3 regions of the Enterobacter sp. SA187 genome follow, and region 1 is predicted to be linked to each of the others. Evidence: predicted binding sites of a transcription regulator. Region 1 holds the regulator's gene; each other region holds the start of a gene.
The links. Region 1 encodes PurR, which represses purine synthesis genes. Its sites were predicted from a motif close to CANGCAAACGTTTGCNTG; they were not measured.
Positions count from the first base shown of each region.

Region 2: pyrD (quinone-dependent dihydroorotate dehydrogenase) is a predicted target of PurR. The motif match lies at 8,276-8,293, and genes of this name have one in related genera.
Region 3: carA (glutamine-hydrolyzing carbamoyl-phosphate synthase small subunit) is a predicted target of PurR. The motif match lies at 1,770-1,787, and genes of this name have one in related genera.

Region 1 covers NZ_CP019113.1:3,082,618-3,093,204, forward strand. The annotation lists gene punC (purine nucleoside transporter PunC) at 1-1,176, opposite strand, end outside; gene punR (DNA-binding transcriptional activator PunR) at 1,290-2,201, shown strand; gene purR (HTH-type transcriptional repressor PurR) at 2,218-3,243, opposite strand; gene cydH (cytochrome bd-I oxidase subunit CydH) at 3,538-3,630, shown strand; gene BMF08_RS14760 (MFS transporter) at 3,803-4,969, shown strand; gene BMF08_RS14765 (C40 family peptidase) at 5,023-5,865, opposite strand; gene grxD (monothiol glutaredoxin 4) at 6,194-6,541, shown strand; gene rnt (ribonuclease T) at 6,579-7,235, opposite strand; gene gloA (lactoylglutathione lyase) at 7,336-7,743, opposite strand; gene BMF08_RS14785 (alkene reductase) at 7,831-8,925, opposite strand; gene BMF08_RS14790 (TetR/AcrR family transcriptional regulator) at 8,979-9,578, opposite strand; gene BMF08_RS14795 (DUF1289 domain-containing protein) at 9,677-9,916, shown strand; gene BMF08_RS14800 (aldo/keto reductase) at 9,966-10,587, shown strand, end outside.
Region 2 covers NZ_CP019113.1:2,819,690-2,830,276, reverse strand. The annotation lists gene pqiA (membrane integrity-associated transporter subunit PqiA) at 1-1,204, opposite strand, end outside; gene BMF08_RS13425 (ABC transporter ATP-binding protein) at 1,219-3,126, opposite strand; gene rlmKL (bifunctional 23S rRNA (guanine(2069)-N(7))-methyltransferase RlmK/23S rRNA (guanine(2445)-N(2))-methyltransferase RlmL) at 3,138-5,255, opposite strand; gene BMF08_RS13415 (YcbX family protein) at 5,356-6,465, shown strand; gene zapC (cell division protein ZapC) at 6,462-7,004, opposite strand; gene pyrD (quinone-dependent dihydroorotate dehydrogenase) at 7,171-8,181, opposite strand; gene ssuE (NADPH-dependent FMN reductase) at 8,420-8,995, shown strand; gene BMF08_RS13395 (sulfonate ABC transporter substrate-binding protein) at 8,988-9,962, shown strand; gene ssuD (FMNH2-dependent alkanesulfonate monooxygenase) at 9,959-10,587, shown strand, end outside.
Region 3 covers NZ_CP019113.1:1,860,390-1,870,976, forward strand. The annotation lists gene BMF08_RS08890 (LacI family DNA-binding transcriptional regulator) at 1-595, shown strand, start outside; gene dapB (4-hydroxy-tetrahydrodipicolinate reductase) at 732-1,553, shown strand; gene carA (glutamine-hydrolyzing carbamoyl-phosphate synthase small subunit) at 2,007-3,155, shown strand; gene carB (carbamoyl-phosphate synthase large subunit) at 3,174-6,398, shown strand; gene BMF08_RS08910 (YgdI/YgdR family lipoprotein) at 6,586-6,819, shown strand; gene kefF (glutathione-regulated potassium-efflux system oxidoreductase KefF) at 6,964-7,494, shown strand; gene kefC (glutathione-regulated potassium-efflux system protein KefC) at 7,487-9,352, shown strand; gene folA (type 3 dihydrofolate reductase) at 9,444-9,923, shown strand; gene apaH (bis(5'-nucleosyl)-tetraphosphatase (symmetrical) ApaH) at 9,967-10,587, opposite strand, start outside.

The DNA of each region.
Region 1 (10,587 bases):
GGCGGTTTCAGCATTCGCGTCTGTTACACCATGACGCTGCATCCGGTAACCGGCAGCGGCCAGTAACACGGTGATCAGCATTACGCTGGTGGTGGTCAACAGCGGCGTGCCGATAAGCGCGGACACTACCAGACTGGCAAGGAAACAGAGCCCCAGTTGCAGGGTATTTTGCAACGCCGCCGCGCGTCCGGTCGCCTGCGGGAACGGGCGCAGCGCCTGGGCCACCACAATGGGATAGATGGCGCCGTTCGCCATTGCCATCACGCAGAAGGGCACCAGCAGCGCCGTGAGAGATTGACCCGCCACCAGCCCGGCTATCCAGGTACCCGCCACGCTCAGACCGTAGAACACCAGCAGCCACGGCAGTAACTTTTTACCCTGCCACTTTTGCAGCGCCGCGCGGCATCCATAGCCGCCGATCAGAAAGGCGATGGTTTGCGGTACATAGCTCAGGCCAATGGCCGCCGGGCCGTAGCCCATTTCGCTGAGGATAAAGGGCGAGCCGGTCAGCCAGGCGAAGAAGCTGGCGGAGCAGGCGGCGTAGATCAGCACGTTACCGCGGTAATCCCGGGAACGGAGCAGGGTGGCAAAGGTCAGCGGCACGTCGCTGCTGGTGGTTTTTTTTACCACCGGCTTCAGGCGCAGCGCGGGCAGCATCAGCACCAGCGTAATGACAAACAGCGTCATAAAAATCATTTGCCAGGAAAAATGCGCGAGGATCCAGCTGCCCAGCAGCGGCGCAAGGGCCGGAGAGAGACCCACCAGCGGCATAATGGTGGCGAAGATACGATTAGTGCGGTGCGCCGGATAGTGATCCGTCACCAGCGCCTGCCAGGTGACGGCGGCAGCGCAGACGCCGATCGCCTGGATAAAACGCAGCACCAGCAGCCAGGTGGCGTCGCGCACCCACAGCATGCCCAGACAGCCGACGGCAAAGAGCGCCAGACCGCTTAACAGCACCGGGCGGCGACCATAAGTATCGGACAGCGGACCCCACGCCAGTTGCGCAACCGCAAATCCGGCTAAAAACAGACTCAGGCTGGCGCTGACGGCAGCCGCCGGGGTTTGTAGATCATTCTGAATAACGGCGAAGGCGGGTAAATACATATCTGTAGCCAGAAAGCCCAGTACGCTTAACCCCGCCAGCCAGACTAAAAATCCTTTTCCAGGTTTCATGTCACGTTCTCTTGTTTTGGCAGGTGAGCAGAGCGGCAGAGTGTAGGGAGTGCAATGACGGTTGTGAAACGCTAATATTTGCACATTGCATTCAAAAAATTTGCAGGCAGAACATGTGGTCAGAATATTCACTGGAAGTGGTTGATGCGGTGGCACGAACCGGCAGCTTCAGCGCCGCGGCGCAGGAACTCCACCGGGTCCCATCGGCGGTTAGCTATACGGTGCGGCAACTGGAAGAGTGGCTGGCGGTGCCGCTGTTTGAGCGCCGTCACCGTGACGTGGTGCTTACCCCGGCCGGGCGCTGGTTTTTAAAGGAAGGGCGATCTGTTATCAAAAAAATGCAGATCACCCGTCAGCAGTGTCAGCAGATCGCCAACGGCTGGCGGGGGCAGTTATCCATCGCGGTGGACAATATCGTTAAGCCCGAACGTAGCAGGCAAATGATCGTCGATTTCTACCGCCACTTTCAGGATGTGGAGCTGATCGTCTTTCAGGAAGTATTCAACGGCGTGTGGGACGCGCTGGCGGATGGCCGCGTGGAACTGGCGATTGGGGCGACCCAGGCGGTGCCGGTGGGCGGGCGCTACGCCTTCCGGGATATGGGGAAATTGAGCTGGAAGTGCGTGGTATCCCGTGAACACCCGCTGGCGGCGATGGACGGGCCGCTGAGCGATGACACCTTGCGCAACTGGCCGTCGCTGGTGCGCGAAGACACCTCCCGCTCGCTGCCGAAGCGTATCACCTGGCTGCTGGATAACCAGCGGCGCATCGTCGCGCCCGACTGGGAATCCTCGGCGGCCTGTCTGTCGGCGGGATTGTGTATCGGCATGGTACCGGCGCATTTTGCCAGGCCCTGGCTTGATCGCGGAGAGTGGGTGGCGCTGCCGCTTGAAAACCCCTTCCCGGACGCCGCCTGTTGCCTGACGTGGCAGCAAAAGGACAATTCGCCCGCCTTAAGCTGGCTGCTCGATTATTTAGGAGACAGCGAGACGCTGAATAAAGAGTGGTTGCGGGAGCCAGAGTGACTGGCTCCCGGCAGGCTTAACGGCGGTAGTCGCGGAACGGGCCGTCGGCGACCGAGCGGCGTTCGATGAGACGCGGGTGCACCTCAATGGACTGCGACTCTTCACGCTTGCTGACGATCCTGTCCATCAGCATATTGAAGGCCGTTTCGCCCAGCGAATCTTTCGGCTGGTGAATGGTGGTCAGCGCCGGAGTGAAGAAACGCGCGTTGCGCACGTTGTCATAACCAATCAGCGACACGTCCTGCGGCACGCGCAGACCCATTTCATCAGCCCCGCAGAGCGCGCCCATCGCCATCACGTCGCCGCCGCAGAAGACTGCGGTCGGACGATGCGGCTGGGAGAGGATCTGCTGCATGGCGCGGTAGCCGGATTCCGGCTCAAAGTCGCCCTGCACGATCCAGTTTTCCGGCACCTTAATCAGCGCTTCTTCCATCGCTTTCATAAAGCCCGCCAGACGGCCCGCGCCGGTGTTACGCTCAAGCGGGCCCGGAATGACGCCGATTTCACGGTGGCCACGTTCGATCAGATAACGGCCCGCCATATAGCCGCCTTCAAAAGCGTTATCGATCACCGAATCGGTAAAGTCCGCTTTCGCTTCGCCCCAGTCCATCACCACCATCGGGATATGACGGTACTCTTCAAGCATGCGCAACAGCGGGTCCGGGTATTCAGAACACATCACCATCAGGCCGTCGACGCGCTTTTGCGCCATCATCGACAGATAAGCGCGCTGCTTTTCCAGGTTGTTCCAGGCGTTGCCGAGGATCAGGGTATAGCCCTTCTGGAAGCAGTTTTTCTCAACAGCTTCAATGATTTCGGCGAAGTAGGGCGCTTCGCTGCTGGTCGCCAGCAAGCCAATCGACTTGGTATGGTTAACCTTCAGACTGCGCGCCACCGCGCTTGGGGAATAATGCAGCTCTTTGATGGCTGCCCACACCGCGTTGCGCGTTTCTTCCGCAACAAAACGGGTTTTGTTAATAACATGTGATACGGTTGTAGTGGAAACGTTTGCGCGTTTCGCTACATCTTTAATTGTTGCCATTAGATCTCACTCCAGACCATATCTTAAACTCCTGATACTTCTACAGGTAAACGTTTGCCTTAAAAAACCCTTCGCACAACATTTTCAGGTTGCGATACGCCGGGAAAACAACACAGGACGTCAGGAGGGGTCAGTGGCCGGTACACGAATAAATTTAGCGTGGAATTCTGGCTGATCTTGATGAAAAGGGGAAGTCTAAAAATGGTTATCAATCTAAAACAGAGAAGATTTTTGCGTTTAACTGTGCAAAAATGAGCAATCTCACTTTTTGTGGGGGTTAACAAAGGAGAAAAAATGATGGATAGCAATCTGAAGTATTCGCTGTTTACTACCGTAATCGTGCTCAGCCTGATCGTTGCTGGCGCAATGACTGCCGCTTTTAATTGATCCAGAGCAGGGAGAGCGCTCTCCCTCTCTTTTTCATTCCCGCCGATTGTTATCAAATTTGCAATAATCTTTTGTCACTTCATTAACTTCTGTTTTTTTGTGATTAATGTCATGCTTTTGACTTCACCGCGGGGCGCTCTGTACGCCATCGCATTACTGGAGTCATGTAATAATGAAGATAAATTTTCCCCTGCTGTCACTGGCAATCGGGGCTTTTGGGATAGGTACAACTGAATTTTCACCCATGGGATTGCTGCCGGTAATCGCCCGTGGCGTTGACGTCTCGATCCCTGCCGCCGGCATGCTGATCAGCGCCTATGCGATCGGCGTGATGGTGGGCGCCCCCCTGATGACGCTGCTGCTGTCGCATCGCGCCCGTCGTAACGCGCTGATCTTCCTGATGGCGATTTTCACCCTCGGTAATGTACTGTCGGCCATTGCGCCGGATTACACCACGCTGCTGTTATCGCGCATTATCACCAGTCTTAACCACGGCGCCTTCTTTGGCCTGGGTTCAGTGGTGGCCGCAAGCGTGGTACCGAAACATAAACAGGCCAGCGCCGTGGCGACCATGTTTATGGGACTGACCATCGCCAATATCGGCGGCGTTCCAGCGGCCACCTGGCTTGGGGAAACCATCGGCTGGCGGATGTCCTTCCTCGCCACCGCAGGTCTTGGCGTGGTGTCGATGTTAAGCCTGTTCTTCTCCCTGCCGAAGGGCAGCGCGGGCGTGCGTCCGAATGTGCGCCAGGAGCTGGCGGTGCTGATGCGCCCGCAGGTTTTATCGGCGCTGCTGACCACCGTGCTGGGCGCCGGGGCGATGTTCACCCTTTATACCTATATCTCGCCGGTGTTGCAGGAGCTGAATCACGCCACGCCATTCTTTGTCACCGCAATGCTGGTGCTGATCGGCGTGGGCTTCTCGCTGGGCAATTACCTGGGCGGCAAGTTTGCCGATCGTTCCGTCAGCGGCACGCTGAAAGGCTTTCTGTTGCTGCTGATGGTGATCATGCTGGCGATCCCGCTGCTGGTGAAAAGCGATATCGGCGCGGCCGTGGCGATGGTAGTGTGGGGCGCCGCAACGTTCGCGGTGGTGCCGCCATTGCAGATGCGCGTAATGCGTGTCGCTCATGAAGCGCCGGGGCTGTCTTCGTCCGTGAATATCGGCGCTTTTAACCTCGGCAATGCGCTGGGCGCGGCGGCAGGCGGCGCGGTGATCTCCGCAGGATTAGGCTACGCCGTTGTGCCGGTGATGGGCGCTGTTATTGCGGCGCTGGCGTTGCTGCTGGTGCTGTTTTCCGGGCGCGCCGATGCCCGCCGGGAATGCGTGGCGAACTGATCGTTACTGAGTAAAAAAGAAAAACACCCTGCCAGTCCGGCAGGGTGTTTTTTTTAGCGGACGTTTTTCGGCGTCATCACCCGGCGCGCGCCCACATAATGACGCTGCCAGTAATCTTCGCTAAGGGAAGTGATTTGAATATCCTGACCACTGCGCGGCGACTGGATGAATTTGCCATTGCCAACGTAGACGCCCACGTGATCGGCGGTGCCGCGACCCTGCGTGCGGAAGAACACCAGATCGCCCCGTTCCAGCTCGCCCGGGTTGACCGGCGAGGCATCACGCAGGTGATACATTTCATTGGCGGTGCGCGGGATGCGGAACTTCACCAGATCTTTATAGGCGTAATACACCAGCCCGCTGCAATCAAAGCCGGTACGCGGCGAGGTGCCGCCCCAGTGATAGGGTTTGCCGATCTGATTCATTAATGTCGATAACGCCGCCGTCTGGGCCTTTTTAATGCGCACTTTATGCGCGTCTGCCAGGGTAACCGGCTTGCTGCTTTTCACTTTCACGCAGTGCTGCTTGCGGCCTTTGCGGGTGGTGCACTTTTCCGTAAAGGTAACGGCGGCAATTTTCCCCGGGCTGGATTTGCTTTTGCGTGAGGCGAGGCTGCTGGTTTTAGTACCGGATGAGACGCGTTTTGTTCTGCTGGAGGTTTTTTGACTGGCGGAACTGCTGGATGCTTTTTTAGCTATTTTTTTACTGTTGCCACTGCTTTTCTTTGTTGTCTTTTGGGTCGTGCTTTGCTTCTTACGGTCGCTGGTTTTCGCCAGATGCGTTTTTTGCACGGCAGAGGGCCGTGCCTGTTCAGACGCCTGGCTTAATGGCGCAAACGTCAGCGAAGCAAAAACCAAAGCACAGAGCGTGATCGAGACTTTATTTATCCGCGCCACTGAGCAATCCCCTGATTCGGGCAGGCATGAAATCATGCGTGCGTGTGATTTTCAAAACTCGTCGATTCTAAAGCATAAAATGCTAAAAAGGTAAGAGCCTTTTTGCATCCTTGCGCTGTTTCGTTAACAAGCGCAAAAAAAAGCAGCAATTCAGGGAAGGAAACGGTTAAGGCATGAGCGAATCGTTTCGCGCAAACTGATATTCTTAAGGCATCTTTATCCGACAGACGATAATATAACGCGTGGTGAACAAAATGTTATTTTCCGTGGGTTGTCTGAACCGCTACAATAAGACGACTGTCGTAGAAGAAGTTAAGGAAGCAAGACAATGAGCGAGACCATCGAAAAAATCCAGCGTCAAATCGCTGAAAACCCGATCCTGCTGTACATGAAAGGTTCCCCTAAGCTGCCAAGCTGCGGCTTCTCTGCCCAGGCAGTTCAGGCGCTTTCCGCCTGTGGCGAACGCTTTGCTTATGTTGATATTCTGCAGAACCCGGACATCCGCGCCGAGCTGCCGAAATACGCCAACTGGCCGACCTTCCCGCAGCTGTGGGTGGATGGCGAGCTGGTAGGCGGCTGCGACATCATCATTGAGATGTACCAGCGCGGAGAACTTCAGCCGCTGATCAAAGAAACCGCCGCGAAGTACAAAACCGAAGAGCCGGGGGCTGAATAAGCGCAGGCAATAAAAAAGCACCCTCGGGTGCTTTTTTTTATGGCTGATTTTCGTCGCCAGGCATCGCCATCGGCCAGCCGCCCAGCCGCTTCCAGCGGTTAACGATCTCGCAGAACAGCAGGGCGGTTTGCTCAGTATCATAAAGGGCAGAGTGGGCCTGGGTGCTGTCGAAATCCAGACCGGCGGCGGCGCAGGCTTTGGAAAGTACCGTCTGTCCCAGCGCCAGACCGCTCAGTGAGGCGGTGTCAAAGGTCACAAACGGATGGAAAGGGTTGCGTTTCAGCGAGGCGCGCGCGGCGGCGGCCATCATAAAGCTGTGATCGAAGGTCGCATTGTGGGCCACCATGATCGCGCGGCTACAGCCGCTGTCTTTAATGCCTTTGCGCACCATTTTGAAAATCGCATGCAGCGCATCGTGCTCACTGATCGCCCCGCGCAGCGGGTTAGCAGGATCGATACCGTTGAACGCCAGCGCTTCAGGTTGCAGATTTGCTCCTTCGAACGGCTCAACGTGAAAGTGCAGCGTGCTGTCCGGCATCAGCCAGCCCTCATCGTCCATTTTTAAGGTAATGGCGGCAACTTCGAGCAGCGCATCGGTTTTGGCGTTAAACCCGGCGGTTTCCACATCAATAACAACAGGGTAAAAACCACGAAATCGGCCGCACAGACCGGTGAGTTGAGCGTTATCGGACATCAGGATCTCTTAAGACGGAAAATTGCAGCGCGCATTATGGCAAATTTTACGCAAGGATTATACCGCGCAGAAAGAACGGGCGCGGCGCGCCCGTGGGGGATCAGTTGCCCAGACCGCGACCGGCGTCTTTGGCTTCGATCAGTTCGATTTTATAACCGTCCGGATCTTCAACGAAGGCGATAACCGTGGTGCCGCCTTTAACCGGGCCAGCTTCACGGGTAACATTGCCGCCATTCTGACGGATACGTTCGCAGGCTTCAGCCGCGTTATCCACTTCCAGCGCGATATGACCGTAAGCGGTGCCCAGCTCATAGCTGTCGACGCCCCAGTTGTAGGTCAGTTCGATAACCGCTTCGTCGCTTTCCGGGCCGTAGCCCACAAATGCCAGCGAGTATTTGTATTCGGTATTTTCACTGGTACGCAGCAGCGTCATGCCCAGCACGTTGGTGTAGAAGTCGATGGAGCGTTGCAGATCGCCAACACGCAGCATGGTGTGAAGTAAGCGCATAATATCCTCTTAATCAGTTGTTTTGCGTTCCGGTCGTAAAGCTTTATGCAGTATAGCGGCGGAGTGTCGCCGCTATCAATCAACGGATCACAGAGTAGGGTAGTCGGTGTAACCTTCCGCGCCGCCGCCGTAGAAGCTTTCCGGGCGCTGCGGGTTCAGTTCCGCTTTGCGTTCCAGGCGCTCAACCAGATCCGGGTTGGCGATATAGTCACGACCAAAGGCCACCGCATCGATAAGCCCTTTGCCGATCAGATCTTCGGCTTTCTCCGGCGTGTAAGCCCCGGCGCCGATAATCGGGCCGTGGAAACGGGCGCGCATTTTTTCACGGAAGGCTTCGGTATAAGGCGCGCCGCCCGCCCAGTCCGGCTCAGACATGTGCAGGTAAGCGATGCCGCGACGGGCCAGCTCTTCGATCAGATACAGCGCATCGGCTTCTTCGTTCGGGCCATTGTCGGTGTTCTGGAAGGTACCGATTGGCGAGACGCGAATACCAATGCGGTCTGCGCCCCACTCGTTACAGACCGCATCCACCACTTCCAGCACCAGACGGGCGCGGTTTTCCACGCTGCCGCCGTACTCATCGGTACGCTGGTTAGCGGAAGGGGACAGGAACTGGTGCAGCAGGTAACCGTGGGCGGCATGCAGTTCGACCAGATCAAAACCGGCTTCGCGGGCGTTGGCGACAGCCTGGCGGAAATCGTTCACGATGCCCGGAATTTCATCGATTTCCAGCGCGCGCGGCACGGAGGTTTCTTCGCGGATGGCGTTGCCATTGGCATCACGCAGGGAAGTACGGGTACCCGCTGCGATGGCAGAGGGCGCGACCGGCGCCTGACCGCCCGGTTGCAGGCTGGTGTGGGAGATACGACCGGTGTGCCACAGCTGTACGGCCATATGGCCATTTTCAGCGTGCACGCCAGCGGTGATTTTTTTCCATGCGGCAATCTGCTCCGGGCTGTGCAGCCCCGGCGCGCCCGCATAGCCTTTTGCCTGGGCGGAAATCTGCGTCGCTTCGCTGATGATAAGACCGGCGCTGGCGCGCTGGCGGTAATATTCGCCCATCAGCGGGGTCGGAATGTCACCTGGCTCAATGCTGCGCAGGCGCGTCAACGGAGCCATAAATACACGGTTCGGTACGGTAATGGCACCCACTTTCAACGGGGTAAATAACGACTTAGACATAACTGCTCCTGAATAGACCGGTCGACTAGTAAAAGTAGAAATAAAAACGCCTGTTATTGTGCAGGCGCTGCGATAACAAATCGGGCATGCGCCAGCGCGCTTTCCAGCGGCACGGCGCTGCGTGACATCTTGGCCTGCAGATTCGCCCCCAGCCACAGGGAATAGAGCACCTGAGCCTGCGTCTGCGCATCGCCGGGAAAATCGAGGCTGCGCTCACCACGGCCTTTTTCCAGCGCATCCGCAATCAGAGCGATCACCTGGGTTGCGCCATTATTCATGGCGGTGCGCATATCCTCTGACAGATCGCACACTTCTGCAGACAGCTTCACCGTCAGACAACCGCTGATAATGCCCTGCTGACGAAACTGCTCCAGCGTATATTCATAATAGGCCAGCACGCGGTCACGGTAATTACCTTCACTGCTGGCAAAATGCTGCGCCAGCCGCGCATGGTAATTTGCGTAATGACGCTCCAGCAGCGCGACGCCGAAGGCTTCTTTCGAGCGGAAATAGTGATAAAACGAACCCTTGGGCACTTCCGCCGTTTTCAGCAGTTCGCTTAATCCCATGCCGGTGAAGCCACGGTGCATACATAACTGCTCGCCGGTGGCCAGCAGATGTTCGCGGGTATCATGTTCAGTGTGTCTGTTCATGACGTCACTGTAATAGACCGTTCGGTCTAATGCAAGACGATTTGCGAAATGCTCCGGTGGCGTCTTCAATGTAATAAACCCTAAACCGGAGGCCGGGCGTGGCAGAGCAACTTGAGTTTTTCCCGATCCAGAGTCCGTGTCGGGGCATTTGTCAGACGGACGAGCGCGGGTTTTGCCGCGGCTGTATGCGAACGCGGGAAGAACGTTTTAACTGGCAAAACATGAGCGATACGCAAAAGCAGACGGTGTTGCGCCTGTGCCGCCAGCGTCTGCTGCGTAAATTACGCGCAAACAAACCGGATGCGCCGGAGGAACCGCAACAACCTTCACTTTTTTAATCGTGCATATGCGTATACTCAGAGCACATTAATTAAAGAGGAAGCGGTTATGGTTCAGCGTATTACCCTTGCGCCGCAAGGCCCGGAATTTTCACGTTTCGTAATGGGCTACTGGCGTCTGATGGACTGGAATATGTCTGCGCGCCAGCTGGTGAGCTTCATTGAAGAACATCTGGATCTGGGCGTGACCACTGTCGATCACGCCGATATTTATGGCGGTTATCAGTGCGAAGCGGCCTTTGGTGAAGCCTTAAAGCTGGCCCCGCATCTGCGCGCCCGCATGGAAGTGGTGTCCAAGTGCGGCATCGCCACCACCGCCCGCGCGGAAAATGCGCTCGGTCATTACATCACCGATAAAAGTCATATCATCGCCAGCGCCGAACAGTCGCTGCGCAATCTGGCTGTCGATCATCTTGATTTGCTGCTGATCCACCGACCTGATCCATTGATGGATGCGGATGACGTGGCGGAAGCCTTCCTGCATCTGCACCAGAGCGGCAAAGTGCGTCATTTCGGCGTGTCAAACTTTACCCCGGCGCAGTTCGCGCTGTTGCAGTCCCGTCTGCCGTTTACCCTCGCCACCAACCAGGTTGAAATTTCACCGGTGCATCAGCCGCTGATCCTTGACGGCACCCTCGACCAGCTCCAGCAACTGCGCGTGCGTCCGATGG
Region 2 (10,587 bases), 260 kb from region 1:
GATCGAAAGTCATTGCCGCAAACATTGTCATGATGACCACCAGCGCAAACATTAATGCGCCTGTTGCGGGGTATATGTTCATAAGACCGCCGATGCGCACCAGCGCGGACAGCACAGCGATAACAAAAACGTCAATCATCGACCAGCGGCCGACAAATTCCACTACTTCATAAATCAGGTGCATGCGCTCGCCGTCACGCCTGCCGTGCCCTTTTGCGTCCCAGCACAGCCAGCCAAGCGCGATCATTTTGAGCGTCGGCACCATAATACTGGCGATAAAAATGACCAGCGCCACCGGATAGGATCCCTCCCCCCACAGCAAAATGACCCCCGCCAGAATGGTGGAGGGCATTTTATCGCCCAGCAGATCGGTGATCATGATTGGCAGAATATTGGCGGGCAGATAAAGCAGGACAGAGGTGATCAGCAGCGCCATTGTCCATTGCAGACTGTTTTTGCGTCGCACATAACCGCGGGTGTGACAGCGCGGACACTGGCGTAAATCCGCAGGCAAAATCGCGGTGCAGCACGGGCAGGAGCGCAGCCCCTGGCGAAGGCCAGTGACGCCCGTTTTAAGCGGCTGATCCACCGGCGGCATATGCGCGAGATCGTCCCACAGCCAGCGCCGGTCGACGCACTGAAAGGCACGCAGTTGCAGCAGACAGAACAGGCACCAGGGCACAAAACTGCTGCCGATGCCAATATCGCCGTAGGCCATCAGCTTCACAAAACTCACCAGCACGCCGGCGAGGAAAATCTCCGCCATGCCCCAGGATTTTAGCTGAAAGAATATCCGCGCCAGAAAAGCCTGTACGCGCCAGGGCAGCGTGACGCGGTTGACCAGCAACAGGATCGTCACCAGGCAAAACGCCGGTACCAGTTGCACAAACAGCAGGAAAAAGGTGCCGAGGCTGGCGTAATCTTCCGAAAACATCACGCGCGGAATTTCCAGCAGCGTCACCTCGCTGGTGATACCGGCGACCTTCATATTGACGAAGGGAAAGAGATTGGCCAGCAGCAGCATAAAGAGCGCCGCCAGCGAATAGGCGCTGGGACGCTGACGCGGTTCGGCCCATTTTGTGGTCAGGGTATGCCCGCAGCGAGGACAGTCCGCTTTATGACCGTCCTCCAGCGCGGGGAGTGCCACCAGCAAGTCACACTGAGAACACAAAATGTGCCGGGTGGCATGGTGGTGATCGCACATACGTTTATCCTGAATTACGCGCCGTTTTTAAGGGCCTCAAGGTATTCCCAACGCTCAAAAGCTTCTTCCAGCGCCTGTTCAGCCTGCGCCATATCGGCCAGCACTTTTTGCGTATGGTCATGAGGCTGGCTGAAGAATGCACCGTCAGCGACCTGCGCCTGAAGCGCGCTCAGTTCCGCTTCCAGCGTTTCCAGACGCTGCGGCAGCTGCTCAAGTTCGCGTTGCAGGTTATAGCTTAGTTTGTTACCGGCACGTTTAACAGTTTCTGCTTTAGGGGCCGCCGTTTCGGCACTTTTTTTCGACGCTGACTGTTTATGCGCCAGCGAAGCCGCCTGCTGGCCGCGCGCGTCCTGGTAACCGCCGACATACTGACCGATGCGGCCTTCGCCTTCGAAGATCCAGCATTCCGTCACGGTGTTATCGACGAACTGACGATCGTGGCTCACCAGCATGACGGTGCCCTGATAGCCATCGATTAACTCTTCCAGCAGTTCGAGGGTTTCCACATCCAGGTCGTTGGTCGGTTCATCAAGGATCAGCAGGTTGCTGGGCTTGAGGAACAGACGCGCCAGCAGCAGGCGGTTACGCTCTCCGCCCGACAGCGCGCGCACCGGCGTCATGGCGCGTTTTGGATGGAACAGGAAGTCCTGCAGATAACCAAGCACATGGCGCGGTTTCCCGTTCACCAGCACTTCCTGTTTGCCTTCGGAGAGGTTATCCATCACCGTTCTGTCCGGATCGAGTTCCGCGCGGTGCTGGTCAAAATAGGCCACTTCCAGTTTGGTGCCGCAGTGCACGCGGCCGCTGTCAGCCTGTAACTGCCCGAGCATCAGCTTCAGCAAGGTAGTTTTACCGCAGCCGTTAGGCCCGATAAGCGCGATCTTGTCGCCACGCTGAACCTGGGCGGAAAAATCCCGCACCAGCACTTTGCCGTCCACGCCGTAGTTGACGTTTTCCATCTCAAAGACGATCTTGCCAGAGCGGGAGGCCTCTTCGACCTGCATTTTCGCGCTGCCCATCACTTCACGGCGTTCGCCGCGCTCGCGACGCATCGCTTTCAGGGCGCGCACACGTCCTTCATTACGGGTACGACGCGCTTTGATGCCCTGGCGGATCCACACTTCTTCCTGCGCCAGCTTGCGGTCAAATTCCGCATTCTGTAGTTCTTCCACGCGCAGCGCTTCTTCTTTCTCCAGCAAATACTGATCGTAGCTGCCCGGATAGGTCACCAGCTTACCGCGATCCAGATCGACAATGCGCGTCGCCATATTGCGGATAAACGAACGGTCGTGGGAAATAAAGATGATGGTGCCGTTGAAGGTCTTGAGGAAGCCTTCCAGCCAGTCGATAGTTTCGATGTCGAGGTGGTTGGTCGGTTCGTCGAGCAGCAGCACGCGCGGGTTGCTGACCAGCGCACGGCCCAGCGCCGCTTTACGCAGCCAGCCGCCGGACAGCGAGGCCAGCGCCATATCCGCTTCCAGACCAATCTGCTCCAGCACTTCATTGATACGGTTTTCAAGCTGCCACAGGCCGTGGTGGTCCAGCAGATCCTGTAAGCGCGCCATCTCGTTAAGATTTTTTTCGCTCGGATCGGTCATCACCAGATGGGAAATCTCATGATAGGCCTTCAGGTATTCCGCCTGCTCCGAGATACCTTCCGCCACGAAATCGTACACGCTGCCCGCTACATTGCGGGGCGGATCCTGTTGCAGGCGCGCCACCACCAGATCCTGTTCGTAAACAATACGCCCGTCATCCAGACCCAGTTCACGGTTAAGGATTTTCATCAGCGTCGATTTACCCGCGCCGTTACGTCCCACCAGACACACGCGCTCGTTATCTTCGATGTGCAGTTCGGTGTTATCGAGAAGCGGCGCATCGCTGAACGACAGCCAGGCACCGTGCATACTAATTAATGACATTTATTCTTCCTTCAGGCTGAGGTGATCAGCCAGCAATTGTGGATCTGACGGTTACGGGCGAAATCCTGCGACTGTGTTTTTTGCGTGATTTCTTGTGCTTTCAGTCCGAGCTCAGCCAGACCGTCGTGATCCATACGGAAACCGCGTTTGTTGTTCGAGAACATAATGGTGCCGCCTTTGCGCAGCAGACGTTTCAAATCTTTCATCAGGCGCAGGTGATCCCGCTGCACGTCAAAGGCATCTTCCATTCTTTTCGAGTTAGAGAATGTGGGGGGATCGATAAAGATCAGATCAAACTGTTCATCGGTATCGCGCAGCCAGGCCAGACAGTCGGCCTGGATCAGACGGTGCGCGCGGCCGCTGAGATTATTCAGACGCAGGTTGCGCTCGGCCCACTCCAGATAGGTGCGGGACATATCCACCGTCGTGGTGGATTTCGCGCCGCCCAGCCCCGCATGCACGCTGGCGCTGCCGGTATAGGCAAAGAGGTTAAGGAAGTCTTTACCCTTGCTCATCTGGCCCAGCATACGACGGGCGATACGGTGATCGAGGAACAGGCCGGTATCCAGATAATCGGTCAGGTTGACCCACAGGCGCGCGTTATATTCGCTTACCTGCATGAAGTCCCCTTTCTCGTTCATCTTCTGATACTGGTTTTTGCCTTTCTGCCGCTCACGGGTTTTCAGCACCAGCTTGTTCGGGGCGATACCGAGCACCGCGATAGTGGCGGAAATAATATCGAACAGGCGCTGACGGGCTTTCTGCGGATCCACGGTTTTCGGCGGCGCGTACTCCTGCACCACCACGGAATCGCCGTAGCGATCCACCGCCACGTTGTACTCCGGTAAATCGGCGTCATACAGGCGATAGCATTCAATGCCTTCCTGACGCGCCCATTTTTCCAGTTTCTTGACGTTCTTACGCAGGCGGTTAGCGTAATCTTCCGCTATCGACGCGCTGCCGCCGCCCTGCGCATCGGCGCTGGTCACGGCAATAGCATAGTTTTTCTGCACGCAGTCCAGCGGGCCGTTTTTGGCTTTAAACTGGCGATCGGCGCGCAGTTGCAGACAGTTGAGCAGATCCGGCGAAGCGCTGAACAGGGATAAATTCCAGCCGCCGAACTGACTTTTGATAATGCGCCCCAGCATACTGTGCAACGCGATCAGCGCCGGTTCGCTGTCCAGACGTTCGCCATAAGGCGGGTTGCTGAGGATGGTTCCGGTCGGGCCTTCCGGCAGCGGGTTGGTGAGTTTGGCGACGTCTTTTACCTCAAACGCGATCAGATCAGCCACACCGGCGCGACGGGCGTTGCTGCGGGCGCGTTCAATCACGCGGCTGTCGTTGTCGGAACCATAGAAACGCGAACCGTAATCCGCCAGGCCTTTACGGGCGCGTACCTGGGCTTCGGCTTTCACTTCTTTCCAGATGGCGTCGTCGTGCTGCGCCCAGCCGCCGAATCCCCAGTGCCCGCGATGCAGGCCAGGGGCACGGTCGGTGGCGTACATCGCCGCTTCGATCAAAAGCGTACCGGAACCGCACATCGGATCGAGCAACGGCGTACCCGGCTGCCAGCCAGATCGCATCACAATAGCGGCCGCAAGGCTTTCTTTAATGGGCGCAAGGCCGGTGCCGTCACGGTAGCCGCGCTGGTGCAGACCTTCGCCACTCAGATCCAGCGCGATATGCGCAGTATCTTTATTCAGCCAGACATTGATACGCAGATCGGGCTTTTCACGATCGACGTTCGGGCGTTCCAGATTTTTGCGCGTGAAGCTGTCGACGATGGCGTCTTTCACCTTGAGCGCGCCGTACTGGCTGTTACGGATGGTGTCGTTCAGGCCGCTGAAGTGCACGGCAAAGGTCGCGCCGGGGCTGAAAATCTCCGTCCAGTCTATCGCCTGCACCCCGAGATAGAGATCAAGGTCGCTGTACACCTTGCACTCGCTCATCGGCATCATGATGCGCGAAGCCAGACGACTCCACATCAGGCTCTGGTAGACAAGCCGGGTGTCCCCCTCAAAATGGACACCACCCTGAACCACCTGGACGTTTTGCCCGCCCAGGTTTTCCAGTTCAGTTTTTAACAGCTCTTCCAGCCCGCGGGCCGTACTGGCAAACAGAGAAATCATATCGTCACTTATTCACTTAGAAAATTGTTGCGCATTATAGCTAATCTCAACGCTATGTCATAAAGTTGAGCGCTTATTTCCAGATTCAGAAGAGGATGGCGTGGCAACCTTATCGCGGCTTTTTATTCATCCGGTTAAATCGATGCGCGGCACCGGTCTTACCCATGCGCTGGCGGACAGCAGCGGCCTGGCGTTCGATCGTATATTTATGCTCACTGAACCCGACGGCACTTTCATCACCGCCCGTCAGTTTCCCGCGATGGTACGCTTCACGCCCGCCCTGCTACCCGATGGGCTGCACCTCACCGCGCCCGATGGCAGCAGCGCGCTGGTGCGCTTTGCGGATTTTGACCCGCAGCCAGAACCCACTGAAGTCTGGGGCAACCATTTTACGGCCTTTATAGCGCCTGCGGCCATTAACCTGTGGCTGAGCGGTTTTTTCGCCCGCGAGGTGCAACTGCGCTGGGTCGGCCCGCAGCCAACGCGAAGGGTAAAACGCTTTGAAAGCGTGCCGCTCTCCTTTGCCGATGGCTTTCCCTATCTGCTGGTCAACGAGGCCTCGCTACGGGATCTCCAGCAGCGCTGCCCCGCCAGCGTACAAATAGAGCAGTTCCGGCCCAACCTGGTGGTCAGCGGCGCCGCCGCCTGGGAAGAAGACGGCTGGAAAGTGGTGCGCATCGGCGAGGTGATTTTCGATGTGGTTAAACCCTGTAGCCGTTGCGTATTCACCACCGTCAGCCCGGAGCGCGGGCAAAAGCACCCGTCCGGAGAACCGCTTACCACTTTACAGGGATTCCGCACAGCCCAGGACAATGGCGATGTGGATTTCGGCCAGAACCTGATCGCCCGCAACAGCGGCGTGATCCGCGTCGGCGATGAAGTCACGGTGCTGGCCCGCGCGCCAGGAAAAATCTATGGTGCAGGAAACGTTGCTGAAACGCTTAACGTCGATAAAGCGGATCCCTCAGGCGTCAGCATTGATTTTCACGGACAGCAATTTACCGGTAATAATCAACAGGTATTACTGGAACAACTGGAAAGTCAGGGGATCCGCGTACCCTACTCCTGCCGGGCGGGGATCTGCGGCTGCTGCCGGATACGCTTAGTCGAGGGGGAAGTCAGTGCGCTGAAACAGTCGGCGATCGGTGACGATGGCACCATTCTGAGCTGTAGCTGCATCCCCAGAACGGCGCTGAAACTGGAACCTTAAACCGCCTGTTCGAGGCTGAAGCTGGCGGCAATCGGCTGCGGCTTCAGCCGGTCATTCATCACTTTGATGGCATCGCCAAGCTGCATGGTACGCCCGGCAATCACTACACCCGGCTGCGCCAGCAGACAGAGCGCGGCGTTATCGCCCGGTTCGACCACCAGCAGATTCACCTGCTCTGCGGTGTCGCTCAGCCAGACGCTGGCGGCTTCGCCCTGCAGCGGCGTCCAACGGTCGTTATGCGCTAAGAAGTGCCAGCTTTTCGGCATTTGCGGTTTCAGAAAACGGATGGCCACCAGCGCATTCAGCACCAGCTCCGCCTGCTGTTCACGGCTTAAATCCAGATAGCGGCATTTTTCTTCGAAAGAGAAATAGAGCGCGGCATCTTCCACGCAAAAACCGGTCGGCGCGAAAGCATCGGGGGTTAACATGCGACGGGGAAAACGGGACCGAAATAACATGCCATTGGCCAGATCGAGCATCATACGATCGTGCTCTTCATCAAAATACCAGCGCCAGTTATCGTCAGGTTTAATTCGCATCTTCCTCTCCCGTCCGCAAGCGTCCTGTTGCTTTTTTATCCATTTTGCCGCTTCGCTTATTGTGTAAATAATAAAAGACCACAATGTTTAAATAAGCAACAACGACGGAATATAAAACAACCAGGGCAGGAAATAAAGCCCTGGTTGTCATTTAGCGGGATAAACGTCAGATATGGGTGACAATTTCTTTAATCAGCGGCGGGCCTTTGAAAATAAAGCCCGAATAGATTTGTACCAGCGTTGCGCCGGCTGCCATTTTTTCCCTGGCGGCGATCACCGAATCGATTCCGCCGACGCCGATAATTGGCAGACGGCCATTCAGCTCAAGCGCTAAACGCCTGATAATTTCTGTGCTTTTTAATTGCAACGGACGGCCGCTTAACCCGCCCGTTTCATCGCAATGCTTCATGCCCTGCACCAGCGATCGTTCCAGCGTAGTATTGGTGGCAATAACACCATCAATATTATGGCGAACTAAACTATCAGCCACCTGGATCAATTCTTCTTCGCTCAGATCGGGAGCAATCTTGACTGCCACCGGAACATATTTGTGATGGATATTCTGCAATTCGCTTTGCTTATTTTTGATAGCCAGCAGCAAATCATCCAGTGCTTCGCCATATTGCAGTGAACGCAAACCAGGTGTGTTAGGCGAGGAAATATTAATCGCGATATACCCGGCATAAGCATAGACTTTCTCCATGCAAATCAGGTAGTCATCCTTACCCTGCTCCACCGGCGTGTCTTTATTTTTGCCGATATTAATACCCAGCACGCCGTCAAAATGCGCCTTTTTAACGTTCTCCACCAGGTTATCAACGCCCAGGTTATTAAAGCCCATGCGGTTGATTAATCCCTCGGCTTCAACGAGGCGGAAAATACGCGGTTTATCGTTACCCGGCTGTGGACGCGGTGTCACCGTGCCAATTTCAATTGCGCCAAATCCCATCGCGCCGAAGGCATCAATACATTCACCATTCTTATCAAGACCCGCCGCCAGGCCAAGCGGATTCTTGAAGGTCAGCCCCATGCAGGTGACGGGTTTTACCGGCACATTCTGGCGCACCAGTGCTTCAAATGGCGTACCGGACACCCGGCGTAATTGCTGAAAGGTCACTTCATGAGCGCGCTCAGGATCGAGCTGAAAAAGGGCTTTACGAACGAAGGGGTAGTACATGAACTCTCCTGGATTCCCGGTGTGCAAACCGGGGGCGTATTATGTTTCATCCCGCGGCGAAAGGGAATTGACCTGCGGCAAAAAAAACCGCAAAAGCGCAAACGTTTACCTGCCCATCTCTTCTTATGCCGTTTTTTGGCAATTCTTGTTCAGATAAATCATTTAGTGGAATAAAAACACTCTGGCAAATTGTTATCAATGTTAGATAAAAGCAAACATTTGGTTATAAGGAGTCAGTATGCGTGTAGTGACATTAGCGGGAAGCCCGCGTTTCCCCTCGCGCTCCAGCGCCCTGCTGGAATACGCCCGCGAAAGCTTAAGCGACCAGGGGATCGAGGTCTGCCACTGGCATCTGCATAACTTCGAGCCGGAAGATCTGCTCTACGCGCGTTTTGACAGCCCGGCGCTGCTGGCGCTGAACGAACAGTTAACGGATGCTGATGGACTGATTGTCGCCACGCCCATCTATAAAGCCTCGTTTTCCGGCGCGCTAAAAACGCTGCTGGATCTGCTGCCGGAGCGCGCGCTGGCGGGGAAAGTCGTGTTGCCGCTGGCGACCGGCGGCAGCATCGCCCACATGCTGGCGGTGGATTACGCCCTGAAACCGGTACTGAGCGCCCTGCGCGCGCAGGAAATTTTGCAGGGGGTATTCGCTGATGATAGCCAGATCGCCGATTACCAGCATAAAGCCACCTTCAGCCCGCATCTGCAGGTCCGCCTCGATAGCGCGCTGGAAACCTTTACCCAGGCGCTGCACCGCCTTGAGCCGAAAGCCCCGTTGATCAGTGACACGCAAGGAGTCGTCCATGTTTAACCTTTTCAAATCCCGCGCCCAGTGGCTGGCGCTCAGCGGCATGTTAACGCTCTCCGCCTGGTCGCAGGCGGCGGAAACGGCCCCGGACGCGCTGCGTATTGGCTATCAGAAAGGCAGCGTCAGCATGGTGCTGGCGAAAAATCATCAGCTGCTGGAAAAACGTTACCCGGACACCAAAATCTCCTGGGTGGAGTTCCCTGCCGGCCCGCAGATGCTCGAAGCCCTGAATATCGGCAGTATTGATCTGGGCAGCACCGGGGATATTCCGCCTATCTTTGCCCAGGCCGCCGGGGCGGATCTGCTCTATGTCGGCGTTGAGCCGCCGAAGCCGAAAGCGGAAGTGATCCTCGTGCCGGAAAACAGCCCGATCAAAACCGTCGCCGATCTGAAAGGCCATAAGGTGGCGTTCCAGAAAGGTTCCAGTTCTCACAACCTGCTGCTGCGCGCCCTGCAACAGGCAGGACTGAAATTCACCGATATACAGCCAACCTATCTGACGCCTGCCGATGCGCGCGCCGCGTTTTCGCAGGGCAATGTGGACGCCTGGGCCATCTGGGATCCCTATTATTCCGCAGCCCTGTTACAGGGTGGCGTGCGGGTGCTGAAAGACGGCACCGATTTGAAGCAGACAGGTTCGTTTTATCTCGCCTCCCGTCCCTATGCTGAAAAAAATGGCGCTTTTATTCAGGGCGTTCTGGATACCTTCAGCGAAGCAGATGCGTTAACCCTCAGCCAGCGCGAGGCCAGCATCAGCTTACTGGCGAAAACCATGGGGCTGCCTGAGCCGGTGATCGCCACCTATTTTGACCACCGTCCGCCGACGCGCATTTCGCCGGTCAACGACGCCACGGCCGCCCTGCAACAGCAGACCGCCGATCTGTTTTATCAGAACCGCCTTGTCCCGAAACAGGTGGATATCCGCACCCGCATCTGGCATCCGGCCACTACTCAAGGAGCTAAATCATGAGCCTGAATCTGTTCTGGTTTTTACCGACCCACGGCGATGGCCACTATCTTGGCACTGAACATGCCGCCCGCCCGGTCGATCATGGTTATTTGCAGCAGATCGCCCAGGCGGCTGACCGCATCGGTTTTAGCGGCGTGCTGATCCCGACGGGTCGCTCCTGTGAAGATGCGTGGCTGGTGGCCGCATCGCTGATCCCGGTGACACAACGGCTGAAGTTTCTGGTGGCGCTGCGCCCGAGCGTGACCTCCCCTACCGTGGCGGCCCGTCAGGCGGCAACGCTGGATCGTCTCTCCAATGGCCGGGCGCTGTTCAACCTGGTGACCGGCAGCGATCCGCAGGAGCTGGCCGCCGATGGCGTGTTCCTCGATCACACTGAACGCTATGAAGCCTCGGCAGAATTCACCCACGTCTGGCGGCGTCTGCTGGAGGGCGACACCGTGGACTACCACGGCAAGCATATCCACGTGCGTGGCGCAAAGCTCTTCTTCCCGCCGGTACAGCAGCCGCGTCCGCCGCTCTATTTTGGCGGCTCGTCAGATGTGGCACAGGATCTGGCCGCCGAGCAGGTTGATCTTTATCTCACCTGGGGCGAACCGCCGGAACTGGTGAAAGAGAAAATCGAGCA
Region 3 (10,587 bases), 1.2 Mb from region 1:
GCGCCGTAACATTCCGGCGATCATGGTGGTGCGACCGGCAAGCGATCCGCAGTTTGATTTTGTCGGCACCGATAATTTTCTTGGCACGCAAATGGCGACCCGCCACCTGCTCAGCCTCGGGCACCGGCATATCGCCTTTATCGGCGGCAGCGCCAGCTCCGGCACCCGGGCGCAGCGCATCGGCGGTTTTACCAGCACGCTGCTTGAGAAGGGCATTTCGCCGGAACCGGCCTGGCTGGTGACCTCGCAGGCCAGCCAGAGCGATGGCGCGCGCGTGGCGCAGGCGCTGCTGACGCAGTACCCGCAGATCACCGCAGCGGTCTGCTATCAGGATATTGTGGCCCTCGGCGTGATGCAGGCGCTGCGAAAAATGGGCCGCGAAGTGGGGCGTGACTTTGCGCTGGTGGGCTTTGACGATATTACTGAAGCCGCGCTGGTGCAGCCCGCGCTCACCACCGTATCGGTGGCGGCGAAAGAGATTGGCCGTAAAGCCGGGGAGCTGCTGTACAGTCGCATTCAGGGCAATAATGAGCCGCCCCAGCGCATTATTTTACCGCCCGCGCTGGTGGTCAGGGAGTCCTGCGGCTTTCGCTGATCATCATGCCTTTTACTGATATTTTTCGGCGTATATCATTAAATTCTAATATCGACGTTTTTGGCTGGTCGCCCCGCGCGGGGCTGGTTACTCTGAAAACGTTTTTTCAGCATTTCATTAACAAAAGAGTACAACTATGCAAGAGGCAAACATCCGCGTGGCCATCGCGGGAGCCGGTGGCCGTATGGGTCGCCAGCTGATCCAGGCGGCACTGGCAATGGAAGGCGTGGCGCTCGGCGCGGCCCTTGAGCGCGACGGATCGTCGCTGCTCGGCAGCGATGCGGGTGAACTGGCGGGCGCGGGCACAACCGGCGTTACCGTGCAGAGCGATCTTGAGGCCGTGAAAGACGATTTTGATGTCTTTATCGATTTTACCCGCCCGGAAGGCACCCTGGCGCATCTGGCCTTCTGCCGCGAGTACGGCAAAGGCATGGTGATAGGCACCACCGGCTTTGACGACGCGGGCAAAGCGGCCATCAGCGAGGCCGCGCAGGACATCGCCATTGTCTTTGCGGCGAACTTCAGCGTTGGCGTGAATGTGATGCTCAAGCTGCTGGAGAAAGCGGCAAAAGTGATGGGCGATTATACCGACATCGAAATTATCGAAGCGCATCACCGCCATAAAGTGGATGCGCCGTCAGGCACGGCGCTGGCGATGGGTGAAGCCATTGCGCAGGCGATGGATAAAGATCTGAAGGAGTGCGCGGTGTACAGCCGTGAAGGGTACACCGGTGAACGCGTGCCGGGCAGCATCGGTTTTGCCACCGTGCGCGCAGGCGACATCGTGGGTGAACATACGGCGATGTTTGCCGATATTGGCGAGCGCATTGAAATTACGCACAAAGCCTCCAGCCGGATGACCTTTGCCAATGGTGCGGTTCGCTCGGCGTTGTGGCTCAAATCTAAGCGAAACGGTCTTTTTGATATGCGTGATGTGCTGGATCTCAACAGTTTATAGCCTTTATTACCTCTCGTGATGTGGTTGTGGTAATCATAATTAATTGATTACATGGGGCAATATTTTATTGCCCCTTTATTTTTGCTCTTCATTGATATTTTTCTATTAAACCTCTAAAAGTTGCAATCTTCTTCGGTTTATTTGTTTCTGTAATGTAAATTTTGACCATCTGGTCCGGTTTTGCAGGGTGCCAGACAAATATTCCAGTTTTCTAACCGCGCAAGCGTTTTCCTGCCTGATATAGCTGATCTTTTCACTGCCTTTGCCTTCTGTGGTTTGTCAGAGACGCAAAAACATAAATAAAAATGGTCGAACGGGTAGACTTTTGTCTCACCTGTCTCTAGAATGCCGCCGTTTGCCGAAAATTCGCGGGTAAGCAAATTTGCATTGATTCACGGGCTCATTATGAATTAATATGCAAATAAAGTGAGTGAATATTCTCTGGAGGGTGTTTTGATTAAGTCAGCGCTATTGGTTCTGGAAGACGGAACCCAGTTTTACGGTCGGGCCATAGGGGCAACAGGTTCGGCGGTTGGGGAAGTCGTTTTCAATACTTCAATGACCGGTTATCAAGAAATCCTCACTGATCCTTCCTACTCCCGCCAAATCGTTACTCTTACTTATCCTCATATCGGTAATGTCGGCACCAATGCTGCTGACGAAGAATCCTCTCAGGTACATGCGCAAGGCCTCGTCATCCGTGACCTGCCGCTGATTGCCAGCAACTACCGCAATCAGGAAGATCTCTCCTCTTACCTGAAACGCCATAACATCGTGGCGATTGCCGATATCGATACCCGTAAGCTGACGCGTCTGCTGCGTGAGAAAGGGGCGCAAAACGGCTGCATCATCGCCGGTGATAACCCGGACGCGGCGCTGGCGCTGGAAAAAGCGAAAGCTTTCCCCGGCCTTAACGGTATGGACCTGGCGAAAGTCGTGTCCACTCAGGAGAGCTACAGCTGGACGCAGGGGAGCTGGACGCTTGAAGGCGAGCTGCCTGAAGCCCGCGCGGAAAGCGAGCTGCCGTTCCATGTGGTGGCCTACGACTACGGCGCGAAGCGCAACATCCTGCGCATGCTGGTGGATCGCGGCTGCCGTCTGACGGTTGTCCCGGCGCAAACCCCGGCAGAAGAGGTGCTGAAAATGAACCCGGACGGCATTTTCCTCTCCAACGGCCCCGGCGACCCGGCACCGTGCGATTACGCCATCGAGGCGATTAAAACCTTCCTCGATACCGATATTCCGGTGTTCGGCATCTGTCTCGGCCATCAGCTGCTGGCGCTGGCCAGCGGTGCCAAAACCGTGAAGATGAAATTTGGTCACCACGGCGGCAACCACCCGGTGAAAGACGTTGAAAACAACGTGGTGATGATCACCGCCCAGAACCACGGTTTTGCGGTGGACGAGTCCACCATGCCGTCAACGCTGCGCGTGACCCACAAGTCGCTGTTCGACGGCACCCTGCAGGGCATCCATCGTAACGATAAACCGGCGTTCAGCTTCCAGGGGCACCCGGAAGCCAGCCCTGGCCCGCACGATGCCGCGCCGCTGTTCGACCACTTTATTGAACTGATCAAGACTTACCGTTCTGTCGCCAAATAATCAGGAGCCATAAAAGCCATGCCAAAACGTACAGATATAAAAAGCATCCTGATCCTTGGCGCTGGCCCGATTGTTATCGGCCAGGCCTGTGAGTTCGACTATTCCGGCGCGCAGGCGTGTAAAGCGCTGCGTGAAGAGGGTTACCGCGTTATTCTGGTGAACTCTAACCCGGCCACCATCATGACCGACCCGGAAATGGCCGACGCGACCTATATCGAGCCGATCCACTGGGAAGTGGTACGCAAAATCATCGAAAAAGAGCGCCCGGACGCCGTACTGCCGACCATGGGCGGCCAGACGGCGCTGAACTGCGCGCTGGAGCTGGAACGCCAGGGCGTGCTGGAAGAATTCGGCGTGACCATGATTGGCGCGACCGCCGACGCCATTGATAAAGCCGAAGACCGCCGCCGTTTCGACATCGCCATGAAGAAAATCGGCCTCGACACCGCCCGCTCCGGTATTGCGCATAATATGGAAGAAGCGCTGGCGGTTGCCGCTGACGTGGGTTATCCGTGCATTATCCGTCCGTCCTTTACCATGGGCGGCACCGGCGGCGGTATCGCTTATAACCGCGAAGAGTTTGAAGAAATCTGTTCCCGCGGCCTCGACCTTTCGCCAACCAAAGAGCTGCTGATCGATGAATCGCTGATTGGCTGGAAAGAGTACGAAATGGAAGTGGTGCGCGATAAGAACGACAACTGCATCATCGTCTGCTCTATCGAAAACTTCGACGCCATGGGCATCCACACCGGCGACTCCATCACCGTTGCGCCAGCGCAGACCCTGACCGACAAAGAGTATCAAATCATGCGTAACGCCTCGATGGCGGTGCTGCGTGAAATCGGCGTCGAAACCGGCGGCTCTAACGTCCAGTTCTCGGTGAATCCGAAAAACGGTCGCCTGATTGTTATCGAAATGAACCCGCGCGTTTCCCGCTCTTCGGCGCTGGCCTCGAAAGCCACCGGCTTCCCGATTGCTAAAGTGGCGGCGAAACTGGCGGTAGGTTACACGCTGGACGAACTGATGAACGACATCACCGGTGGCCGTACTCCGGCCTCGTTCGAGCCGTCCATCGACTATGTGGTCACCAAGATCCCACGCTTTAACTTCGAAAAATTCGTCGGCGCTAACGACCGCCTGACCACGCAAATGAAATCTGTGGGCGAAGTAATGGCGATTGGCCGCACCCAGCAGGAGTCGCTGCAAAAGGCGCTGCGCGGTCTGGAAGTGGGCGCAACTGGCTTTGACCCGAAAGTGAGCCTTGACGATCCGGAAGCGCTGACCAAAATCCGCCGCGAGCTGAAAGACGCGGGCGCCGAGCGTATCTGGTATATCGCCGACGCCTTCCGCGCCGGGCTGTCCGTTGATGGCGTGTTCAACCTGACCAATATTGACCGCTGGTTCCTGGTACAGATTGAAGAGCTGGTGCGTCTGGAAGAGAAAGTCGCGGAAGTGGGCATTAACGGCCTCGACGCGGATTTCCTGCGTACCCTGAAGCGTAAAGGCTTTGCCGATGCGCGTCTGGCAACCCTGGCAGGCGTGCGCGAATCCGAAGTGCGCAAACTGCGTGAGCAGTACAATCTGCACCCGGTATATAAGCGTGTGGATACCTGCGCGGCGGAATTCGCCACCGATACCGCTTACATGTACTCCACCTATGAAGAAGAGTGCGAATCGAACCCGAACCCGGATCGCGACAAAATCATGGTGCTGGGCGGCGGTCCGAACCGTATCGGCCAGGGCATTGAGTTTGACTACTGCTGCGTGCACGCCTCGCTGGCGCTGCGTGAAGACGGTTACGAAACCATCATGGTGAACTGTAACCCGGAAACCGTCTCCACCGATTACGACACCTCCGACCGTCTGTACTTTGAGCCGGTAACGCTGGAAGACGTGCTGGAAATCGTGCGTATCGAGAAGCCGAAAGGCGTGATCGTCCAGTACGGCGGCCAGACGCCGCTGAAACTGGCGCGTGCGCTTGAAGCCGCAGGCGTACCGGTTATCGGCACCAGCCCGGATGCCATCGACCGCGCCGAAGACCGCGAACGTTTCCAGCAGGCGGTGGATCGTCTGAAGCTGAAGCAACCGGCGAATGCGACCGTGACGGCCATCGAAATGGCGGTCGAGAAAGCGAAAGAGATTGGCTACCCGCTGGTGGTGCGCCCGTCCTACGTGCTCGGCGGCCGCGCGATGGAAATCGTTTATGACGAAGTGGATCTGCGTCGCTACTTTATGACTGCCGTCAGCGTCTCCAACGATGCGCCGGTACTGCTGGATCGCTTCCTGGATGATGCGGTGGAAGTGGACGTTGACGCCATCTGCGACGGCGAAATGGTGCTGATTGGCGGCATCATGGAGCACATCGAACAGGCTGGCGTACATTCCGGTGACTCCGCCTGCTCTCTGCCAGCCTACACGCTGAGTCAGGAAATTCAGGACGTGATGCGTCAGCAGGTGCAGAAGCTGGCCTTCGAACTGCAGGTGCGCGGCCTGATGAACGTGCAGTTTGCGGTGAAAGACAACGAAGTCTACCTGATTGAAGTGAACCCACGTGCGGCGCGTACCGTGCCGTTCGTCTCCAAAGCCACCGGCGTGCCGCTGGCGAAAGTGGCAGCACGCGTGATGGCAGGAAAATCGCTGGCCGAGCAGGGCGTGACCAAAGAGATCATCCCGCCGTACTACTCGGTGAAAGAAGTGGTGCTGCCGTTCAACAAGTTCCCGGGCGTTGACCCGCTGTTAGGGCCGGAAATGCGCTCTACCGGTGAAGTGATGGGCGTGGGCCGTACCTTTGCGGAAGCCTTTGCCAAAGCGCAGCTGGGCAGCAACTCGACCATGAAGAAAACCGGTCGCGCACTGCTGTCGGTGCGTGAAGGCGATAAAGAGCGCGTGGTGGATCTGGCGGCCAAACTGCTCAAGCAGGGCTTCGAGCTGGATGCCACCCACGGCACCGCAATTGTGCTGGGTGAAGCCGGTATCAACCCGCGTCTGGTGAACAAGGTGCATGAAGGTCGTCCGCACATTCAGGATCGTATCAAGAATGGCGAATACACCTACATCATCAACACCACCGCAGGCCGTCAGGCGATTGAAGATTCCAAACTCATTCGCCGCAGCGCGCTGCAATATAAAGTGCATTACGACACCACCCTGAACGGCGGCTTCGCCACCGCGATGGCGCTGAATGCTGATGCCACCGAGAAAGTGATTTCGGTGCAGGAAATGCACGCGCAGATCGGTAAGTAAATTGTCACCCCGTCACCCGGTAAACGCATGTTGCCGGGTGACGCTTCGCTTGTTTCTGCCTGTCTGTTTCACTGTTGTTATTTCGTAACCCATTCAGAGTGTTCTGTGTTTTCTCCCGCTCGCAGTTGTTTCATCTACAGTTAAATTATCCGGAACAAAAATTCACTGAAAACGCGGGGAGAACACCATGCGACATAAACTTTTACTGGCTTCACTTTTTGCAGCGACAACCATGATGACCGTTGCCGGTTGCTCATCAAACCAGGAAGTAAAAACCACCGACGGCAGCACCATCGTCACCGACGGTAAACCGGAAGTCGATAATGACACCGGCATGGTCTCCTATAAAAACGCCAAAACCGGTCAGACCGAGCAGATTAACCGTGACCAGCTGAAAGGCATGAGCGAGCTGGATAACTAATCTGCACCAGCCTGATAAAGACGCCCTGTTACCTGCCGGTAACGGGGCGTTGTTTTGTAAACGGCTTATAAGTTTTCGCTGTAAGCGCAACCATTAACTGTCTACACTCAGGGCAAATATAAGCACGGTGCAGACAGGTTACTCATGATCCTTATTATTTATGCCCATCCCTATCCGCGGCATTCCCATGCGAATAAACGGATGATTGAGCAGGCAGAGACGCTCGACGGCGTGGAAATCCGCTCTTTATACGAACTTTACCCCGACTTTAATATCGACATCTCTGCCGAACAGGCGGCGGTGGAACGCGCCGATCTCATCGTCTGGCAGCATCCGATGCAGTGGTACAGCGTACCGCCGCTGTTGAAACTGTGGATGGACAAAGTGCTCTCCCACGGCTGGGCCTACGGCGAGGGCGGTCACGCGCTGCACGGTAAACAGCTGCTGTGGGCAGTGACCACTGGCGGCGGCAAACACCATTTCGAACTCGGTGCCCATCCGGGCTTCGATGTGCTCTCGCAGCCGTTGCAGTCCACCGCGATCTATTGTGGCCTGCAATGGCTGCCGCCTTTTGCCATGCACAATACCTTCGTTGACGACGACGAAACCCTTCAGGCGCAGGCGCGCCACTATAAACAACGTCTGACTGACTGGCAGGAGACACATCATGGATAGCCATACGCTCATTCAGGCGCTGATCTATCTGGGATCCGCCGCGCTTATCGTGCCGGTCGCTGTGCGCCTCGGCCTCGGATCCGTTCTGGGTTATCTGATTGCGGGCTGCATCATCGGCCCGTGGGGTTTGAGACTGGTGACGGATGCGCAGTCGATTTTACATTTCGCAGAAATCGGCGTGGTGCTGATGCTGTTCGTCATCGGCCTTGAGCTGGATCCGCAGCGGCTATGGAAATTGCGCGCTTCGGTATTTGGCGGCGGCGCGCTGCAAATGCTGGCCTGCGGTCTGCTGCTTGGCGCGTTTTGTATGGCGCTGGGCCTGCGCTGGCAGGTGGCGGTGCTGATCGGCCTGACGCTGGGACTGTCTTCTACCGCCATTGCCATGCAGGCAATGAACGAGCGCAACCTGATGGTCTCGCAAATGGGCCGCAGCGCCTTTGCCGTGCTGCTGTTCCAGGATATTGCCGCCATTCCGCTGGTGGCGATGATCCCGCTGATGGCCGCCAGCGGTGAAGCCATGACGCTCGGCAGTTTTTCACTTTCGGCGCTGAAAGTGGTGGGCGCGCTGGCGCTGGTGGTATTGATTGGCCGTTATGTGGCGCGACCGGCGCTGCGTTTTGTGGCGCGATCCGGCCTGCGGGAAGTATTCAGCGCCGTGGCGCTGTTCCTGGTGTTTGGCTTCGGTCTGCTGCTGGAAGAAGCCGGTTTGTCGATGGCAATGGGCGCGTTTTTAGCCGGGGTATTGCTGGCAAGCTCCGAGTATCGTCATGCGCTGGAAAGCGACATCGAACCTTTCAAGGGACTGCTGTTAGGGCTGTTTTTCATCGGCGTCGGCATGTCCATTGATTTCGGGACGCTGGTGACGCATCCGCTGCGCATCGCCGTTCTGCTGCTGGGTTTCCTGGTGATCAAAACCCTGGTGCTGTGGCTGATTGCCCGTCCGCTGAAGGTGCCGGGAAAACAGCGCCGCTGGTTCGCCGTGCTACTGGGGCAGGGGAGTGAGTTTGCCTTTGTGATCTTTGGCGCGGCGCAGACGGCGAACGTGCTGGATCCCGAATGGGCGAAGGCGCTGACCCTGGCGGTGGCGCTGTCGATGGCCGCCACGCCGATCCTGCTGGTGCTGCTGACGCGTCTGGAAAATGCCGCTGTCGGCCAGCCGCGCGAGGCGGATGAAATTGATGAAGAACAGCCGCGGGTGATCGTCGCCGGGTTTGGACGCTTCGGGCAGATCGCCGGTCGTTTGCTGCTCTCCAGCGGCGTGAAAATGGTGGTACTGGATCACGATCCTGACCATATCGAAACGCTGCGCAAGTTTGGCATGAAGGTATTTTACGGCGACGCCACGCGGGTGGATCTGCTGGAGTCCGCTGGCGCGGCGAAGGCGGAAGTCTTTATCAACGCCATCGACGATCCGAAAACCAACCTGCAACTGACGGAGCTGGTGAAAGAACATTTCCCGCACCTGACAATTATCGCCCGCGCCCGCGACGTTGATCACTTTATTCGTCTTCGCCAGGCTGGTGTCGAAAGGCCTGAGCGTGAAACCTTCGAAGGAGCGCTCAGACTTGGACGTATGGCGCTGGAAGGGTTGGGGCTGGGTCAGTACGAGGCGCGCGAGCGTGCCGATCTGTTCCGTCGTTATAATGCGCAGATGGTGGAAGAAATGGCGCAGGTGGATAATGACACCCAGTCCCGTGCGGCGGTGTACAAACGTACCAGCGCGATGCTGAGTGAAATCATCACTGAGGATCGTGCGCATCTGTCGCTTATTCAGCGCCACGGCTGGCAGGGCACGGAAGAGGGCAAACACACCGGCGATCCGCGGGATGAACCGGCAGTGAAGCCGTCAGCAGAATGAAAAATTTTATCATTCTTTACCCTGTCGCCAGTCGACGTGAGAATGCGCTTTACGTATAGTGGCGACAATTTTTTGCACCGGGATACATTCAATGATCAGTCTGATTGCGGCGTTAGCGGTAGATCGCGTTATCGGCATGGAAAACGCCATGCCGTGGAACTTGCCTGCCGATCTCGCCTGGTTTAAACGCAATACCTTAAATAAACCTGTGGTGATGGGCCGCCTGACCTGGGAGTCCATCGGACGCCCGCTGCCGGGACGTAAAAATATCGTCATCAGCAGCAATCCGGGGACTGACGATCGCGTGCAGTGGGTCTCTTCTGTGGATGAGGCGATTGCCGCCTGCGGCGACGCGGAAGAGATTATGGTGATCGGCGGCGGTCGGGTTTACGAGCAGTTCCTGCCGAAAGCGCAGCGCCTGTATCTGACCCATATTGATGCAGAAGTGGAAGGGGATACCCATTTCCCTGACTACGAGCCGGATGACTGGGAATCGGTGTTCAGCGAGTTTCACGATGCCGATGCGCAGAATTCGCACAGCTATTGTTTTGAGATTTTAGACCGCCGGTAATGCTCTGTTCCGCCCACGCCTGACCGGTGTGGGCGGACATCCCTCAGAATGACGCCGCTTCGTCTTCGCCCAGATCCAGCTGGCGATTCGAATGCTGCGCAAACCAGGTTTTATCTTCCCAGCGCAGACAGGTCAGCACGCCGCCCCAGCAGCAGCCGGTATCCAGCGCATAAATGCCTTCCGGCGTGCCTTTTCCTTCCAGCGATGCCCAGTGACCAAAAGCGATGCTGTACTCTTCCGCCACCGGTCCCGGAATCGCAAACCAGGGTTTCAGCGGGGCAGGGGCATTCTCCGGCACGTCTTTACAGTACATATCCAGTTGCCCGTTCGGGAAGCAGAAGCGCATGCGGGTAAAGGCGTTGCTGATAAAGCGTAAACGCGCCAGCCCGGCCAGTTCCGGCGACCAGTTGTTCGGCATATCGCCATACATGGCGTCGAGGAATAACGGGTAAGTGTCGCTGGCCAGCACGGATTCGACGTCTCTGGCGCAGGCGATGGCGGTTTCCAGATCCCACTGCGGTGTAATACCTGCGTGGGCCATCACCAGTTTTTTCTCTTCATCCACCTGCAACAGCGGCTGACGGCGCAGCCAGTTGATTAGCTCGTCGGCGTCCGGCGCTTCCAGCAGCGGCGTAATACGATCTTTCGGCTTGTTACGGCTGAT